DNA from 2 places in the Streptomyces sp. NPDC046977 genome. Region 2 is predicted to be linked to the other one. Evidence: riboswitches for the same ligand, from Rfam matches in the RefSeq annotation. Region 2 holds a riboswitch; the other holds the start of a gene.

Region 1 (7,379 bases), on a different contig from region 2:
TCACGGTGAAGGTGGGGCGCTGCCAATGATTGGCCCGGAAGGTGGCGAGGCGCATGATCATTTTCCCTCGGTCCGTCGAGGGATCGGAGGCGATCACTGTGTAGTGCGGCACATGGGTCAGGGTCCTGATTTCCAGCCTTCCGGAAACGGGACCGGACAGCGGTGCCGCGAGCCTCCTGAGGTTGCCTTCCAGGTTGGCACTGAGGTCGTCGGCGCTGCGGTTGGCGGCTTCACTGGCCGCGACGGCCATGGCCGGGCTGTTCGGCTCGATGACGAGGATCTTGACGTTCAGGCCCGCGGTGACGGCTCTCCTCAATTCCTGCTCGTACGACGCCAGGTGCAGTTCAAGTGTCCAGCCGTGGAGCCACAATTCGCGGGACGACGAGATCATCTCCTTGATCTCGTCGGCGTCGTCCACCTCGGTGAAGAAGCGGTCTGCGTTCGATCGAGCGAGCCCGGCGAGAGAATCGTTGATCCTGTCGCCCTGTGAGCGAATTCTGAGAAGTGAGAATCCTACGAGAGCCAGTACTGCCAGAACACCGGAAGTAATGACTTCTGGCGAAGTTTTGCCGACCAGCCCTAGAACGCCGAATGCGACGGCTGCGACCAGCGTCACGTAGAGGTCGAGACTGTGCATCACGCTGCGTACGGTCCGCGAGAATCGGGAACCTGAATCGGACATGCCGCCCCCCTGGGAAGAATCGCTCCAGAAGTGTTGTCTCCAGGGGCGGGTGGCGTGAACCGGGCCGTGCGGAGTCGGCCGGCTGTCGAGCTCGAGCCAGGTCGGGTCAGCCGTCGAACCAGACGACCAGGCGGACGCCCTCGTCGCCGTGGAGGTTCGCCAGTGTGCGCATCACCGACCAGACGGGGGCCCAGTCCCTGTGCGGCACGGCATCCTTGCGGCGGAGGCGGCCGATGCGGAAGAGGCGGTCGCCGTCCGGCCACTCGGTGCCCTCGGCGTAGACCCTGCCCGCGTGGTGGAGGGTGTGGTGGTCGGTGTGACCGGAGAGCTCGGCGAAGCGGGTGAGGCCGGAGTTCTGCCCGTGCATCACCCAGGTCCCGTCGGGGCTGCGGCGGTACTCGTGAACGCAGTCGTCGACCTCGTTCGCGATCTCCTCCCAGTCCGCGGCCTTCAGCTCCGCCCAGGTGATCCAGGATGCGTCGGGGCAGGTCCGAGCCCCAGGACTGGACGTCGGCGAGGGTCTCCCGCGACGCGTCGGACGGAAGGCCGCGGAGATCGGCGAGCGGGCGGAAGGAGGTGGTGTCGCGGACACCGAACAGCGACCCGAAGGCGACGTAGGAGCGCCCGTTGTACAGATGCATGAGGTTGATGGCCCTGAACCAGACCCGGTCGTCCTCGTCCAGCCAGTGATCCCAGCGGCACTCTATGAACCCGTAAATGTCCGTCCCCATGACGGGAATTGTTCTTCGTCGGGGCGAGGAGGGCGACGGGATTTCCGCTGTGCCGGCGCCCGGACGGGCGTGTCGGCTGCTCGCAGTCGCCCCCTCGCGGCGCGGACCGCGTCGTCCGGGCCGTCTGCGGGCCGTGAACGGTCGGTCGAGGCCGACCGCGGTCGACAGGGGACACCGGAGAGTGACGGGGGCCTCACCCGTCCGACCTGGGGCGCCCCAAACGATCTGCGACACTGGACGGACCATGCCTGCACCCGGAGAACTCACTTTCGTCGCGCCGCGCGCCGCCAAGAAGCCGCCGCGGCACCTCGCCGACCTCACGCCCGACGAGCGGCGGGAGGTGGTCGCGGAGCTGGGGGAGAAGCCGTTCCGGGCCAAGCAGCTGTCGCAGCACTACTTCGCGCGGTACACCGACGACCCGGCCGCGTGGACGGACATCCCGGCGGCGTCGCGCGGGAAGCTGGCCGAGGGGCTGCTGCCGGACCTGATGTCGGTCGTGCGGCACAGCAGCACGGACAACGACACGACGCGCAAGACGCTGTGGCGGCTGTTCGACGGGACGCTGGTCGAGTCGGTGCTGATGCGCTACCCGGACCGCGTGACGATGTGCATCAGCTCGCAGGCGGGCTGCGGCATGAACTGCCCCTTCTGCGCGACCGGGCAGGCAGGCCTGGACCGGAACCTGTCCACCGGCGAGATCGTGCACCAGATCGTCGCGGGCATGCGCGCGCTGCGTGACGGGGAGATCCCGGGCGGCCCGGCGCGGCTGTCGAACATCGTCTTCATGGGCATGGGCGAGCCGCTGGCCAACTACAAGCGCGTGGTGGGCGCCATCCGCCGGCTGACCGACCCCGAGCCGGACGGGCTGGGGCTGTCGCAGCGGGGCATCACCGTCTCCACGGTCGGCCTCGTGCCGGCGATGCTGCGTTTCGCCGACGAGGGCTTCAAGTGCCGCCTCGCGGTGTCGCTGCACGCGCCCGACGACGAGCTCCGCGACACCCTGGTGCCGGTCAACACGCGCTGGAAGGTGCGCGAGGTGCTGGACGCCGCGTGGCACTACGCCGACGTGTCCGGCCGCCGCGTGTCGATCGAGTACGCGCTGATCCGGGACATCAACGACCAGGCGTGGCGCGCCGATCTGCTGGGGCGGCTGCTCAAGGGCAAGCGCGTGCACGTCAACCTGATCCCGCTCAACCCGACGCCGGGCTCGAAGTGGACGGCGTCGCGGCCCGAGGACGAGCGGGCGTTCGTCGCGGCGCTGGAGGCGCACGGCGTCCCGGTGACCGTGCGCGACACCCGGGGCCAGGAGATCGACGGGGCCTGCGGGCAGCTGGCGGCTTCCGAGCGCTGAGCGGCGCTTGCTAGGGTGGCGGTCGTTTGCGGCCGTTTGCCCTGAACGGCCTGAACGACAACAGAACATCCGACAGGGGAGCGCACACAGCGCTGAGAGTGCGGCACGGCCGCAGACCCTCGAACCTGATCCGGGTCATACCGGCGTAGGGAGTCACTTGATGAGCACCATCCGTCGGCGTGCCGCCGGCACCGCCCTCGTTGTCGCGCTCGGCGCGGCGTCCCTCGCGGCCTGCGGCGGAGGCGGCGATTCTGCCGCCGGCGGCGGTTCCAGGACCGTCACCCTCGTCAGCCACGACTCCTTCGCCGCCTCGAAGGCCGTGCTGAAGGAGTTCACGCGGCAGACCGGCTACACGGTCAAGGTCCTGCGCGGCGGTGACGCGGGCGCTGCGGTCAACCAGGCCGTGCTGTCCAAGGGCAACCCGCAGGGCGACGTCTTCTTCGGCGTCGACAACACCCTGCTCTCCCGCGCCCTCGACAACGGCCTGTTCACGCCGTACGAGGCGAAGGACCTGGACAAGGTGCCCGCCGCCCTGCAGCTCGACGCCGCGCAGCACCGCGTCACGCCCGTCGACTTCGGCGACGTGTGCGTCAATTACGACCGCGCCTGGTTCGCCGCGCACAAGGTGCCCGTTCCCGAGACTTTCGACGACCTGGTCAAGCCGGAGTACAAGGACCTGCTGGTCACGGAGAACGCCGCGACCTCCTCCCCGGGTCTGGCCTTCCTGCTGGCGACCACCGCGAAGTACGGGGACGAGGGCTGGCAGGACTACTGGACCAAGCTGAAGGCCAACGGCGTCCAGGTCGTCGACGGCTGGGAGCAGGCGTACTACGACAACTTCTCCGGAGCGGGCGGCGGCAAGGGCGACAAGCCGCTGGTCGTGTCCTACGCCTCCAGTCCGCCCGCCGAGGTGCTCGCGCTGAAGGAGCAGCCCGCGCAGGGCCCGACCGGCGTGGCGACGGCCACCTGCTTCCGGCAGATCGAGTTCGCCGGGCTGCTGGACGGCGCGAAGAACACCGAGGGCGGCAAGGCGCTGATCGACTTCCTGCTGAGCCGCGCCTTCCAGGAGGACATGCCGCTCAGCATGTTCGTCAACCCCGCCCGCGGCGACGCGAAGCTGCCCGAGGTCTTCACCAAGTACGCGCCCGTGATCAGCGGTTCGGCCACCGTCGAGCCGAAGAAGATCGCCGCGAACCGTGAGCAGTGGGTCAAGACGTGGTCCTCGCTCGTGCTGAAGTGACCGGAGCGGCCCGGCGCAGGGCGGCCGCCGCGCGGCCGCACGCCGTGCGGCTCGGCCTGATGGCCGTGCCGGCCGCCTTCTTCGCGGTGTTCTTCGGCTACCCGGTCGCCGCCATCGTCACCCGCGGGCTCCGCGAGGGCGGCCGATGGCGCCTGGGCCGGTTCGCGGAGGTGCTGGGCGATCCCGACATCCTGCACGTGCTGTGGTTCACCTGCTGGCAGGCGGCCGCCTCGACCGCGCTGACCCTGGCGGTCGCCCTGCCGGGCGCCTATGTGTTCGCGCGCTTCGACTTCCCCGGACGGCATCTGCTGCGGGCGGTGGTGACCGTGCCCTTCGTACTGCCGACGGTCGTCGCCGGGTCGGCGTTCCTCGCGCTGCTGGGGCGGGGAGGGCTGCTGGACGAGCTGTGGGGGGTGCGCCTGGACACCACGGTGTGGGCGATCCTGCTGGCGCACGTCTTCTTCAACTACGCGGTGGTCGTACGGACCGTGGGCGGCCTGTGGGCGCAGCTCGACCCGCGGCAGGAGGAGGCCGCGCGGGTGCTGGGTGCCGGGCGGTTCGCCGCGTGGCGGCGGGTGACGCTGCCCGCGCTCGCGCCGGCCGTGGCGGCGGCCGCGGTCATGGTGTTCCTCTTCACCTTCACGTCCTTCGGGGTTGTGCAGATCCTCGGCGGGCCCGCGTACTCCACCCTGGAGGTGGAGATCTACCGCGAGACCGCGCAGCTGCTGGACCTGCCGACCGCGGCCGTGCTGACGATCGTCCAGTTCGCCGCCGTCGTCGGCATCCTGGCCGTGCACGCCCGGACGGTACGCCGCCGCGAGAGCGCGCTGCGGCTGGTCGACCCGGCCGGGACGGCCCGGCGCCCGCGCGGCGCGGGCGAGTGGGGGCTGCTGGCCGGGGTGCTCGCGGTGGCCGCGCTGCTGATCCTGGTGCCGCTCGGCGTCCTCGTCGAACGGTCGCTGGACGGGCCCGCGGGATACGGCCTGGACTTCTACCGCGCGCTCGGCTCCTCCGACGGCAGCGGCGGCACGTTCGTGGTCGCGCCCGTGAACGCCGTGTGGAACTCGCTGGAGTACGCGGCCGCGGCGACCGCGATCGCCCTGGCCGTCGGCGGCCTGGCGGCGGCCGCGCTCACCCGGCGCGCCGGGCGGTTCGTCCGCGGCTTCGACGCGCTGCTGATGCTGCCGCTGGGCACCTCCGCCGTCACCATCGGCTTCGGCTTCCTCATCACCCTCGACGAGCCCCCGCTGGACCTGCGGTCCTCGTGGATCCTCGTGCCGCTCGCCCAGGCGCTGGTCGGGGTGCCCTTCGTGGTGCGCACCATGCTGCCGGTGCTGCGTGCCGTGGACGAGCGGCTGCGCGAGGCCGCCGCGGTGCTCGGGGCGTCACCCCCGCGCGTCTGGCGCGAAGTGGATCTGCCGCTGGTGCGGCGGGCCCTGCTGGTGGCGGCCGGCTTCGCCTTCGCGGTCTCCCTCGGAGAGTTCGGGGCGACGGTCTTCATCGCGCGGCCCGACAACCCCACGCTGCCGGTCGCGGTGGCCCGGCTGCTCGGGCGGGCCGGCGAGCTCAACTACGGGCAGGCGATGGCGCTGAGCACCGTGCTGATGCTGGTGTGCGCGGGCGCGCTGCTGGCGCTGGAACGACTGCGGGTCCGCGCGATCCGCGGCGACGAAAGGCCGGGGGAGTTCTGATGGCCCTGCTGCGACTGGACGGCGCCACAGTGCGCTTCGGCGGACGGCCCGTCCTGGACGCCGTGGACCTGGAGGTCGCCGACCACGAGACGGTGTGCGTGCTCGGGCCCAGCGGCGGCGGCAAGTCCACGATGCTGCGCGCCGTGGCCGGGCTGCAACCGCTGGACGCCGGGCGCGTCCTGCTCGGCGGCCGGGACCAGGCAGGCGTTCCGGCGCACCGCCGCGGGGTGGGCCTGATGTTCCAGGACCACCAGCTCTTCCCGCAGCACGACGTCGCGGGCAACGTCGGTTTCGGCCTGCGGGTGCGCGGCACGGGACGGGATGAACGCGACCGCCTGGTGGGGGAGTTGCTGGAGCTGGTGGGGCTCCCCGGCGCGCAGCGCCGCGCCGTGGCCTCCCTGTCGGGCGGTGAGCAGCAGCGGGTCGCGCTGGCCCGCGCGCTCGCGCCGGAGCCGCGGCTGCTGATGCTGGACGAGCCGCTCGGGCAGCTCGACCGCGGTCTGCGCGAACGTCTCGTGGTCGAACTGCGCCAGCTCTTCCGCCGGCTGGGCACGACCGTGCTGGCCGTCACCCACGACCAGGGCGAGGCCTTCGCGCTCGCCGACCGGGTCGTCGTCATGCGCGACGGGCACGTCGAACAGGCCGGGACGCCGCTGGAGGTGTGGCGGCGGCCCGCGTCGGAGTTCGTGGCCCGCTTCCTCGGCTTCGGCAACGTACCGGCCGTGACCGTCACCGGCGATGTCGCCGACACCCCCTGGGGCAAGATCCCCGTACCGCCCGGATCACCGCAGGGGCCCGGCCGGCTCCTGGTGCGCCCCGCCGGGGTGCGGCTCGTCCCGGTCGAGGAGGGGCTGCCCTGCGCGGTGGCCGCCCGCACCTTCCGCGGCGACCAGGTCACGCTCCTGCTGGAGCCCGCCGACGGTCCGCGCCTGGAGGCCTCGTGCGCCCTGCGCGACGCGCCGTCCGAGGGCACGACGGTCGGCGTCGCCTTCGCCCCCGACGAGGTCGTGCTCCTCGGGACGTGAGGCCCGGGGCGACGGCCCCGACGGGACCCGGATCCCGGGTGCGCCGCCGTCGGCGCGTGCCGGCGGCCGGGTCGGTCCTCGTCGGGAACCGGCGGCCCATGCGCGAGGCCGCCCTCGCGATCGCGACCAGTGTGCGCGGCGCGGCGGTCGCCTAGCCCCGGCGCGGCCGCGCGCGGGGTTCGCTCGGTGGGGCGGACGTGCTGGAGTGGGTGCGGCAGCGGTGCGTGCGGCGGTGGCTGGGCGTGTGCCCTTCGTGCCGTGCTGCCGTCGGGCAGCACTGAGGTGGCGGCGTAGCTGCCATTGCGGCGGCGACCGGTGTGCGCCGGCGTCGCTCGGTGGGGCGGATGTGCTGGAGTGGGTGCGGCAGCGGTGCGTGCGGCGGGCGGCCGAGCCCGTGCCCTTCGGGCCGTGAGGTAGCGGCACGGAGCCGCCGGCCGTCTGGATCCCGTGGCCGGCGCCGCAGGGCCGTGAGCGCCTCGCGCAAGGCCACCGCGGACACACTCGGCCCGATGGCGTCCGCAGGCCGCCGCACGACCGCGTTCGCTCAGGCGAGGTTCCCGGCCCCGCGTCGCGAGGGTCGGGACGCGGGCCTACTGAGCGGCCTCCGCCGAGAGGCGGGCCAGTGCTCTCGGGGCGTCCTCGATGGAGTTCACCAGGGC
Region 2 (7,379 bases):
AACCCCCATTTTCCGGAAACACTCTGTCACCCCGTCACCTCCGCGCTCTACCATCGGGTTATCCGTAGGCAGCTTCTCCTCCGCTTCCGCCCAGCCGGTCCGGAAATCCAGTGCGGACCCCGGGGCGGCACCGGAGACGGAGCATCGGGGGATGCACATGAACAGCGCTCCACATCTGCTCACCGAGGACCGCCCGGAGTTCGAGCGCGTCCTCGACGCGGCACTGCACTCGGAAGGCACCCGGGCCGCCCTCGCGGACGCCCGGAACGCGCTCAACACCGAGCAGTTGCGCACCATGGCGCTCAGCGCCGCCGCGCCCATATCCGCCTGCGCGGCGCCGGAGTACGAGAGTTACCTCAAGGCCCGCGAGGCGCTGTCCGAGCAACGCCGTGAACAGCGGGTCGCCGCCGTCTCCGGCATCGGCTACGCCGCGGCCGCACCGGGGGTCGCCGACGGTTCGGGCGCCGGGCTGTTCGCGATCGTCGCCGTCCTCACACCCGTCCTCGCCGGCACCGCCGCCGTGATCTTCCTGGTCCTGGGCTACGCCCTGGCGCTCGGCCACTCCGAGCCGGACATCGCCGCTCCCCTGCGTCAGGCCGGCTGGCTCTTCGCGGCGGTCGCCGCGTGCGGCATCGTCGTCGGCATGATCGGGCTGCTCCTCACGGCCCTGCGCAACAGCTCCACCGCCCGGGCCGACCGTCCACCCGACGAACCGCCCGAGATCACCGCGGCCCGCGAGATCTGGCGCCGGGCCCTTCTGGAACGCGGCCTCCAGCCCTTCATCGACGCGGCCCTGGCCAAGGCCGCGGACTCCGCCCCGCCCCCGCCGGACCGCCGCAATGGCGACGGCAACCACCGCATGCCACGCCTGGGTTACTCCCGCCCCGACTTCTCCAGCCCCGGCCCGGAGTCCTCCCCGGAACCCGGGCACCGGTTCACCAGTCCCGACTACTCCAGCCCCGACTACTCCAGTCCGGACTACGGCGGCCCCGACCACGCCCCCAACTGACCCCCACGGCCCCCGCCCCCGAGTCACCCCGGGGCCGGGGGCCGTGCCGTGCGCCTCCGTGCGGAGCGTCGCGCGCCGGGCCCGCCACCTGCCTGCGCTGAGACGTCCTACGATGCGTCAGTCCTCCGGCGGATCCGGATCATCGTGCGGCAAGGGGAATCCATGCGCCTGTCCAGCTACGTCGGAAAGGCCGCCATGTGCACGGCAGCGATACCCCTCCTCGCCGGGTGCACGGGGGAACAGGACGCGGGCGGGGCCGTGGAGCGACCCGCCTCCTGGACGAACCTGCCGGTGCGGACCGGCGCGCGGGACGTCGTCCACACGGACACCAAGCACCGGTCGTACGAGGTCAGGATCACGGTCAAGAGTCTGGTCCGGGGCTCGGAGGAGGACATGCGGGGCGCGCGCGTGGACGAGGAGCTGCAGGACCTGGTCCCCCACTACCTCACCTTCGAGGTCGCCAACATCGGCCGGAAGACGATCCCCGCCGCCTCCATGGTGGACAGCCATTTCGCACTGAACGGCACCGACTGGGCGCGTGGGGAGAAGGTCTGGATCAGCGGCGGCAGGCCGGGCGGGATCGACCTGCCCTGCGCGGACACCGCGCCGAAGACACTGGCGCCCGGCGACTCGTACACCACCTGCGTGACCTACGCGCTGCCCGAGGGCGTCGGTGTGCTGTCGCTGACGCACAACGCCGACGGCTACCTCGACGAAGGTGGCGCGGTCGCCGCCTGGCCCGTCGAGGGCGGCCTCGAGGCGGCGTCCGCCGGGCTGGCGGAGCCGGGCGACATCATCCCCGTCCAATGGGACGCCCGCGAGGACGGCGTGCTCGAACTGCCCGCCACGCTGGTGTCCGTACGCCGGGGCAGCCCGGCCGATCTCGCGCGCCTGGATCTCGATCTCAACGAGAACGAGCGGCGCGGCATCCCCTACTACGCGTCGGTCACCTACACCAACACCGGGTCGAAAGACCTCTACACCGACCAGGCCGGCCAGGTCCGCCTGCTCACCGAGAGCGGTCGGCAGATCCCGGGGAAGACCCCCTTCGTCCGTGACACGAAGATCCCGGGCTGTCCGTCCGACTGGGTCGCCCGGACGATCCCGCCGGGCGGCAGCGTGACGGAGTGCAGCGTCCACCTGGTGACGGACGACGGCGACAAGCCGTTCGCGGTGGGTTTCAAGGAGGCGGGCCGGCCAGGACTGGTGGCCTGGTCGACCCCCCTCCGCTGAGGCGGCCGGGTCAGCCGGCCGAACTGCCGCCCGTCTCCGCCAGCGGCAGGTAGACCCGGTTGCCGGAAGCCGCGAACTCCGCGGACTTCTCCGCCATGCCGGCCTCGATCTCCTCGGCCGTGCCGCCGTGCTGCCGCCGGATGTCCTGGGAGATCTTCATCGAACAGAATTTCGGGCCGCACATCGAGCAGAAGTGCGCCGTCTTCGCCGGCTCCGCCGGCAGGGTCTCGTCGTGGAAGGCCCGTGCCGTGTCCGGGTCGAGGGCCAGGTTGAACTGGTCCTCCCAGCGGAACTCGAAGCGCGCGTCGGACAGGGCGTCGTCCCACTCCTGGGCGCCGGGGTGGCCCTTGGCGAGGTCGGCCGCGTGGGCGGCGATCTTGTAGGTGATCACGCCGGTCTTGACGTCGTCACGGTCGGGCAGGCCCAGGTGCTCCTTCGGCGTGACGTAGCAGAGCATCGCCGTGCCCCACCAGGCGATCATCGCGGCGCCGATGCCGGAGGTGATGTGGTCGTAGGCGGGTGCGATGTCGGTGGTCAGCGGGCCGAGGGTGTAGAACGGCGCCTCCTCGCAGATCTCCTGCTGCAGGTCGATGTTCTCCTTGATCTTGTGCATCGGGACGTGCCCGGGCCCCTCGATCATCGTCTGCACGCCGTGCCGCTTGGCCACGGAATTGAGCTCGCCGAGCGTGCGCAGCTCCGCGAACTGGGCCTCGTCGTTGGCATCCGCGATGGAGCCGGGGCGCAGGCCGTCGCCGAGGGAGTACGTGACGTCGTAGGCGGCGAGGATCTCGCAGAGCTCCTCGAAGTGCTCGTAGAGGAAGCTCTCCTTGTGGTGGGCGAGGCACCAGGCCGCCATGATCGAGCCGCCGCGGGAGACGATGCCGGTCTTGCGGCGGGCGGTGAGCGGGACGTAGCGCAGCAGGACGCCCGCATGGACGGTCATGTAGTCGACGCCCTGCTCGGCCTGCTCGACGACCGTGTCCTTGTAGATCTCCCAGGTCAGCTCCTCGGCCTTGCCGTCGACCTTCTCCAGAGCCTGGTAGAGGGGGACGGTGCCGATGGGGACGGGGGAGTTGCGGAGCACCCATTCGCGGGTGGTGTGGATGTTGCGGCCGGTGGACAGGTCCATGACCGTGTCGGCGCCCCAGCGGGTCGCCCAGGTCATCTTCTCCACTTCCTCCTCGATGGAGGAGGTGACGGCGGAGTTGCCGATGTTGGCGTTGACCTTCACCAGGAACCGCTTGCCGATGACCATCGGCTCGATCTCCGGGTGGTTGACGTTCGCCGGCAGCACCGCCCGGCCCGCCGCGATCTCCTCGCGGACGACCTCGGGGGCGACGTTCTCGCGGATCGCGGCGAACTCCATCTCCGGGGTGATCTCGCCGCGCCGGGCGTACGCGAGCTGGGTGACCGCCTGCCCGCCGCGTCCGCGCCGCGGCAGGCGCGGGCGGCCGGGGAAGACGGCGTCCAGGTTGCGCAGCCCGCCGCGCGGTGAGGTGTGCTTGAGGCCGTCGTCCTCGGGGCGGACAGGGCGGCCGGGGTACTCCTCGGTGTCGCCGCGGGCGACGATCCAGTTCTCCCGCAGCGGCGGGAGGCCGCGGCGGACGTCGGTGGTCACGTTCGGGTCGGTGTACGGGCCGGACGTGTCGTACAGCGTCACGTCCTGGCCGTTGGTCAGGTGCACCCGGCGGACAGGGACCTCGATGTCCGGGCGGGACCCGGTCACGTAGCCCTTGTGCCAGCCGATTTCGCGCGCGCGTGCATCCTGCATGGTCATGAGACCCACTCCCTACGCCGGCATTACCCGGTAACAGGTTCAGCGGTCGGCGCAGCTGGTGGCCCTCGGCCGGTCAGCGCCCTCTCAGCCCGGTGCTCCGAGCTCCCGCGGTGTGCAAAGGTGGAACCACGCTAGCGGGTCTTCTCCGGCGCGCACCAGTGCGCCTTGGGATGATCGGCGCGTGGACTCCCCTCATGCGCAGCCCCCCGGCCCCGGCAACGGCCACGCCCACGGCCCCGGTCACGGGCACAGTCACGGCCACAGTCACGGCCATGGCCACGGTCCGGTGCCGCCGGTCTCCCGGCATCTGCGGAAGGTCATCGCCGCGGTGCTGATCCCGTTCGTCGCCGCGGTGGTGGTCGGGCTGGTGGTGCTCTGGCCGAACGGGGTGCCGGCCCACAAGCGCTCGGGCGTCGGTTTCGACCAGCAGACGCAGTCGGGCCGGGTGGTGCGGGTGGAGAACGTCAAGTGCGCGGACGTGAACGCGGAGCCGAACACCGGCGAGCCCGGCGCGACCCCGCCGAAGACCCCGTCGATCTGCGAGCGGGCGACCATCCGCGTCACCTCGGGCAAGGACACCGGCCGTACCTTCACCGAGATCGTGCAGCCGACCCAGACCCGGCACTACACCGAGGGGCAGAAGGTCCTGCTGTCCTACGCGCCCGGCGCGCCGAAGGAGTTGCAGTACTCGGTCACCGATGTGGACCGGGCGCTGCCGCTGTGGCTGCTGGCCGGGCTCTTCGCGGCGGCGGTGGTCGTGGTCGGGCGGCTGCGCGGGTTCCTGGCGCTGGCGGCGCTGATCGTCAGCTTCGCGGTGCTGACGCTGTTCATCCTCCCGGCGATCCTGCACGGCAGCGATCCGCTGCTGGTGGCGGTCATCGGCGGCAGCGCGATCATGCTGATCGCGCTCTACATGTGCCACGGCCTCAATGCCCGTACCTCGGTGGCCGTCCTCGGCACGCTCTGCTCGCTGCTGCTGATCGCGCTGCTGGGCTCGGTGTTCATCGACTGGGCGGTGCTCAGCGGCAACACCTCGGACGAGACCGGGCTGATCCACGACCTCTATCCGGGCATCGAGATCCACGGTCTGCTGCTGGCGGGGATCGTGATCGGCTCGCTCGGTGTGCTGGACGACGTGACGGTCACCCAGACCTCGGCCGTGTGGGAGCTCCGGGACGCCGATCCGGGCGCGAGCTGGCACAAGTTGTACCGGGCGGCGATGCGCATCGGGCGCGACCACATCGCCTCGGTGGTCAACACCCTGGTGCTGGCGTACGCGGGCGCCGCGCTGCCCCTGCTGCTGCTGTTCTCGATCGCGCAGCGCGGCGTGCTGGCGGTGGCGGGCAGCGAGTTGGTGGCGGAGGAGATCGTCCGGACCCTGGTCGGCAGCATCGGGCTGGTGGTGGCCGTGCCGCTGACGACCGCGCTGGCCGCGCTGGTGGTGTCGGCGGACCGCTCCGGGAGGGACACTGTCCCCACGGGCGGCGGGCGCCGCCGGCGCCGGGCACGGTGAGTTCCTGAAGTACGGGGGTGGACGGGGTGGTCGGGCTCCAGGGGAGGGTGACCGGGGCCGTGGGCCCGGGGCTGGTCGGCGAGGTGATCGTGCAGGTCCGCGGGGGTGCGGAGGCCTTCCTCGCGTACCCGGCGACCGAGGGGGAGAGCATCGGGAAGGGCACGGTCGTGGTGGTCGTGGAGTATCTGCCGCCACGGACCGTGTATGTCGCGCCCGCCTACGGCTGACGGGCCCGGGGACGAGACGGGGACGGGTCAGGGCGGCTTCGTATCAAGAATGCGACAAGGATCCGCCAGGATCTTTCGGCGCGACTTGCGCAGGCGCACACTCCCGTACGCGGCCCCGATCGGGGCCAATCGTAAGGGGGCGTGTGCCGATGGTGATCGGCGTCGCGGCGGGCGCGGTGCTCGTCGCTCTCATTGTGGTGATCGTGCTGTTCCGGCTCATGTGGCGGGTTGCCGAGCCGAACGAGGCCCTGGTCATCTCGGGTTCCAAGCACCGTGCGGACGGGGTCGGGGAGGGCATGGGGTTCCGCGTCGTCACCGGTCGCGGAACGCTGGTGATGCCCGGTGTCCAGGTGGTGCGGAAGCTGTCGCTCGACCTCAACGAGGCCGAGCTGAACGTGGACTGCGTCACCCAGCAGGGCATCCCGCTCAAGGTGCACGGCGTGGTCATCTTCAAGGTCGGCGACGACTTCGTGTCGATCGCCAACGCCGCACGGCGTTTCCTGGACCAGCAGAAGTTCATGGCCGAGCGGGTGCACAACGTCTTCGCCGGTCATCTGCGGTCCATTGTGGGCGGGTTGACGGTGGAGCAGATGATCCGCGACCGGGAGCGGCTGACGGCCGAGACCCGGGCGGCGTCGGGTTCGGAGATGGAGAAGCTCGGCCTGATCATCGACTCGTTGCAGATCCACGAGATCGTCGACCCGACCGGGTACATCAAGAACCTCTCCGCCCCGCACGCCGCCGCCGTCCACCGCGACGCGCGGATCGCGCAGGCGGAGGCGGACCGGATGGCCACCGAGGCCGAGCAGCAGGCCGCGGCGCGTATGGCGGAGGCCACCCGGGACAGCCAGATCCTGCAGGCCGGTTACATGGCCGAACGGGACAAGGCCACCGCGGCCGCGCAGCAGGCGGGCCCGCTCGCCGAGGCCGCGGCCCGGCAGGAGGTCGTGGTGCAGGAGACCCGGGTCGCCGAACTGGAGGCGCAGCGGCGCGAGCAGCAGCTGCAGGCGGACGTCCGCAAGCCGGCGGACGCCTCCGCGTACGAGAAGCGGACGCTGGCCGAGGCCGAGCGCGACGCGCGGATCTCGGCGGCCGAGGCGAAGGCCAAGGAGACGGAGCTGGCCGCGGTCGCCGAGGCGAACCGGGTGAAGTCGGCCGCCGCCGCGCAGGCGGAGCAGACGAAGCTCAGCGGTCTGGCGAGCGCGGCGGCCACCCGGGCCACGGGTGAGGCCGAGGCCGCGGCCACCCAGGCGCGCGGTCTGGCGGAAGCCGAGTCGGCGAAGGCGAGGGGTCTGGCGGAGGCCGAGGCGATCAAGGCCAGGGCCGCCGCGCTGGCGGAGAACCAGGAGGCGGTCGTCGCCCAGCAACTGGCCGAGAACTGGCCGGAGATCGTCCGGGCCGGCGCGTCCGCCTTCGGCAACGTCGACCACATGGTGCTGCTCAACGGCGCGGACGGCATGTCCGAGATGTTCGCCAAGGCGCTCACCATGGGCGGCACGGGCCTGGGGCTGGCCCGTCAGCTGCTCGCCCAGATGAACGGTGGGGCCGCCGAGCCGTCGTCCAATGGCTCGGCGCCGCAGCGCCCCGAGCACGTCCCTGTCAAGGACTGAGCGGCGCGCT

Evidence for each region. A riboswitch is a leader RNA that binds a small molecule or an ion and turns the genes downstream of it on or off. The one in region 2 is predicted to bind thiamine pyrophosphate.
Region 1: linked by a shared signal. The riboswitch ahead of ABZ883_RS29155 (thiamine ABC transporter substrate-binding protein) and the one ahead of thiC (phosphomethylpyrimidine synthase ThiC) in region 2 are both predicted to bind thiamine pyrophosphate.

The regions. Positions count from the first base shown of each region.
Region 1 covers NZ_JBEYWO010000022.1:113,211-120,589, forward strand. The annotation lists gene ABZ883_RS29140 (hypothetical protein) at 1-640, opposite strand, end outside; gene ABZ883_RS29145 (hypothetical protein) at 789-1,274, opposite strand; gene rlmN (23S rRNA (adenine(2503)-C(2))-methyltransferase RlmN) at 1,658-2,764, shown strand; TPP riboswitch at 2,829-2,933, shown strand; gene ABZ883_RS29155 (thiamine ABC transporter substrate-binding protein) at 2,925-4,004, shown strand; gene ABZ883_RS29160 (iron ABC transporter permease) at 4,064-5,695, shown strand; gene ABZ883_RS29165 (ABC transporter ATP-binding protein) at 5,695-6,720, shown strand; gene ABZ883_RS29170 (Rossmann fold nucleotide-binding protein) at 7,311-7,379, opposite strand, start outside.
Region 2 covers NZ_JBEYWO010000005.1:122,980-130,358, forward strand. The annotation lists gene ABZ883_RS09800 (hypothetical protein) at 158-1,009, shown strand; gene ABZ883_RS09805 (hypothetical protein) at 1,172-2,242, shown strand; gene thiC (phosphomethylpyrimidine synthase ThiC) at 2,253-4,019, opposite strand; TPP riboswitch at 4,011-4,138, opposite strand; gene ABZ883_RS09815 (YibE/F family protein) at 4,201-5,532, shown strand; gene ABZ883_RS09820 (hypothetical protein) at 5,559-5,759, shown strand; gene ABZ883_RS09825 (SPFH domain-containing protein) at 5,909-7,369, shown strand.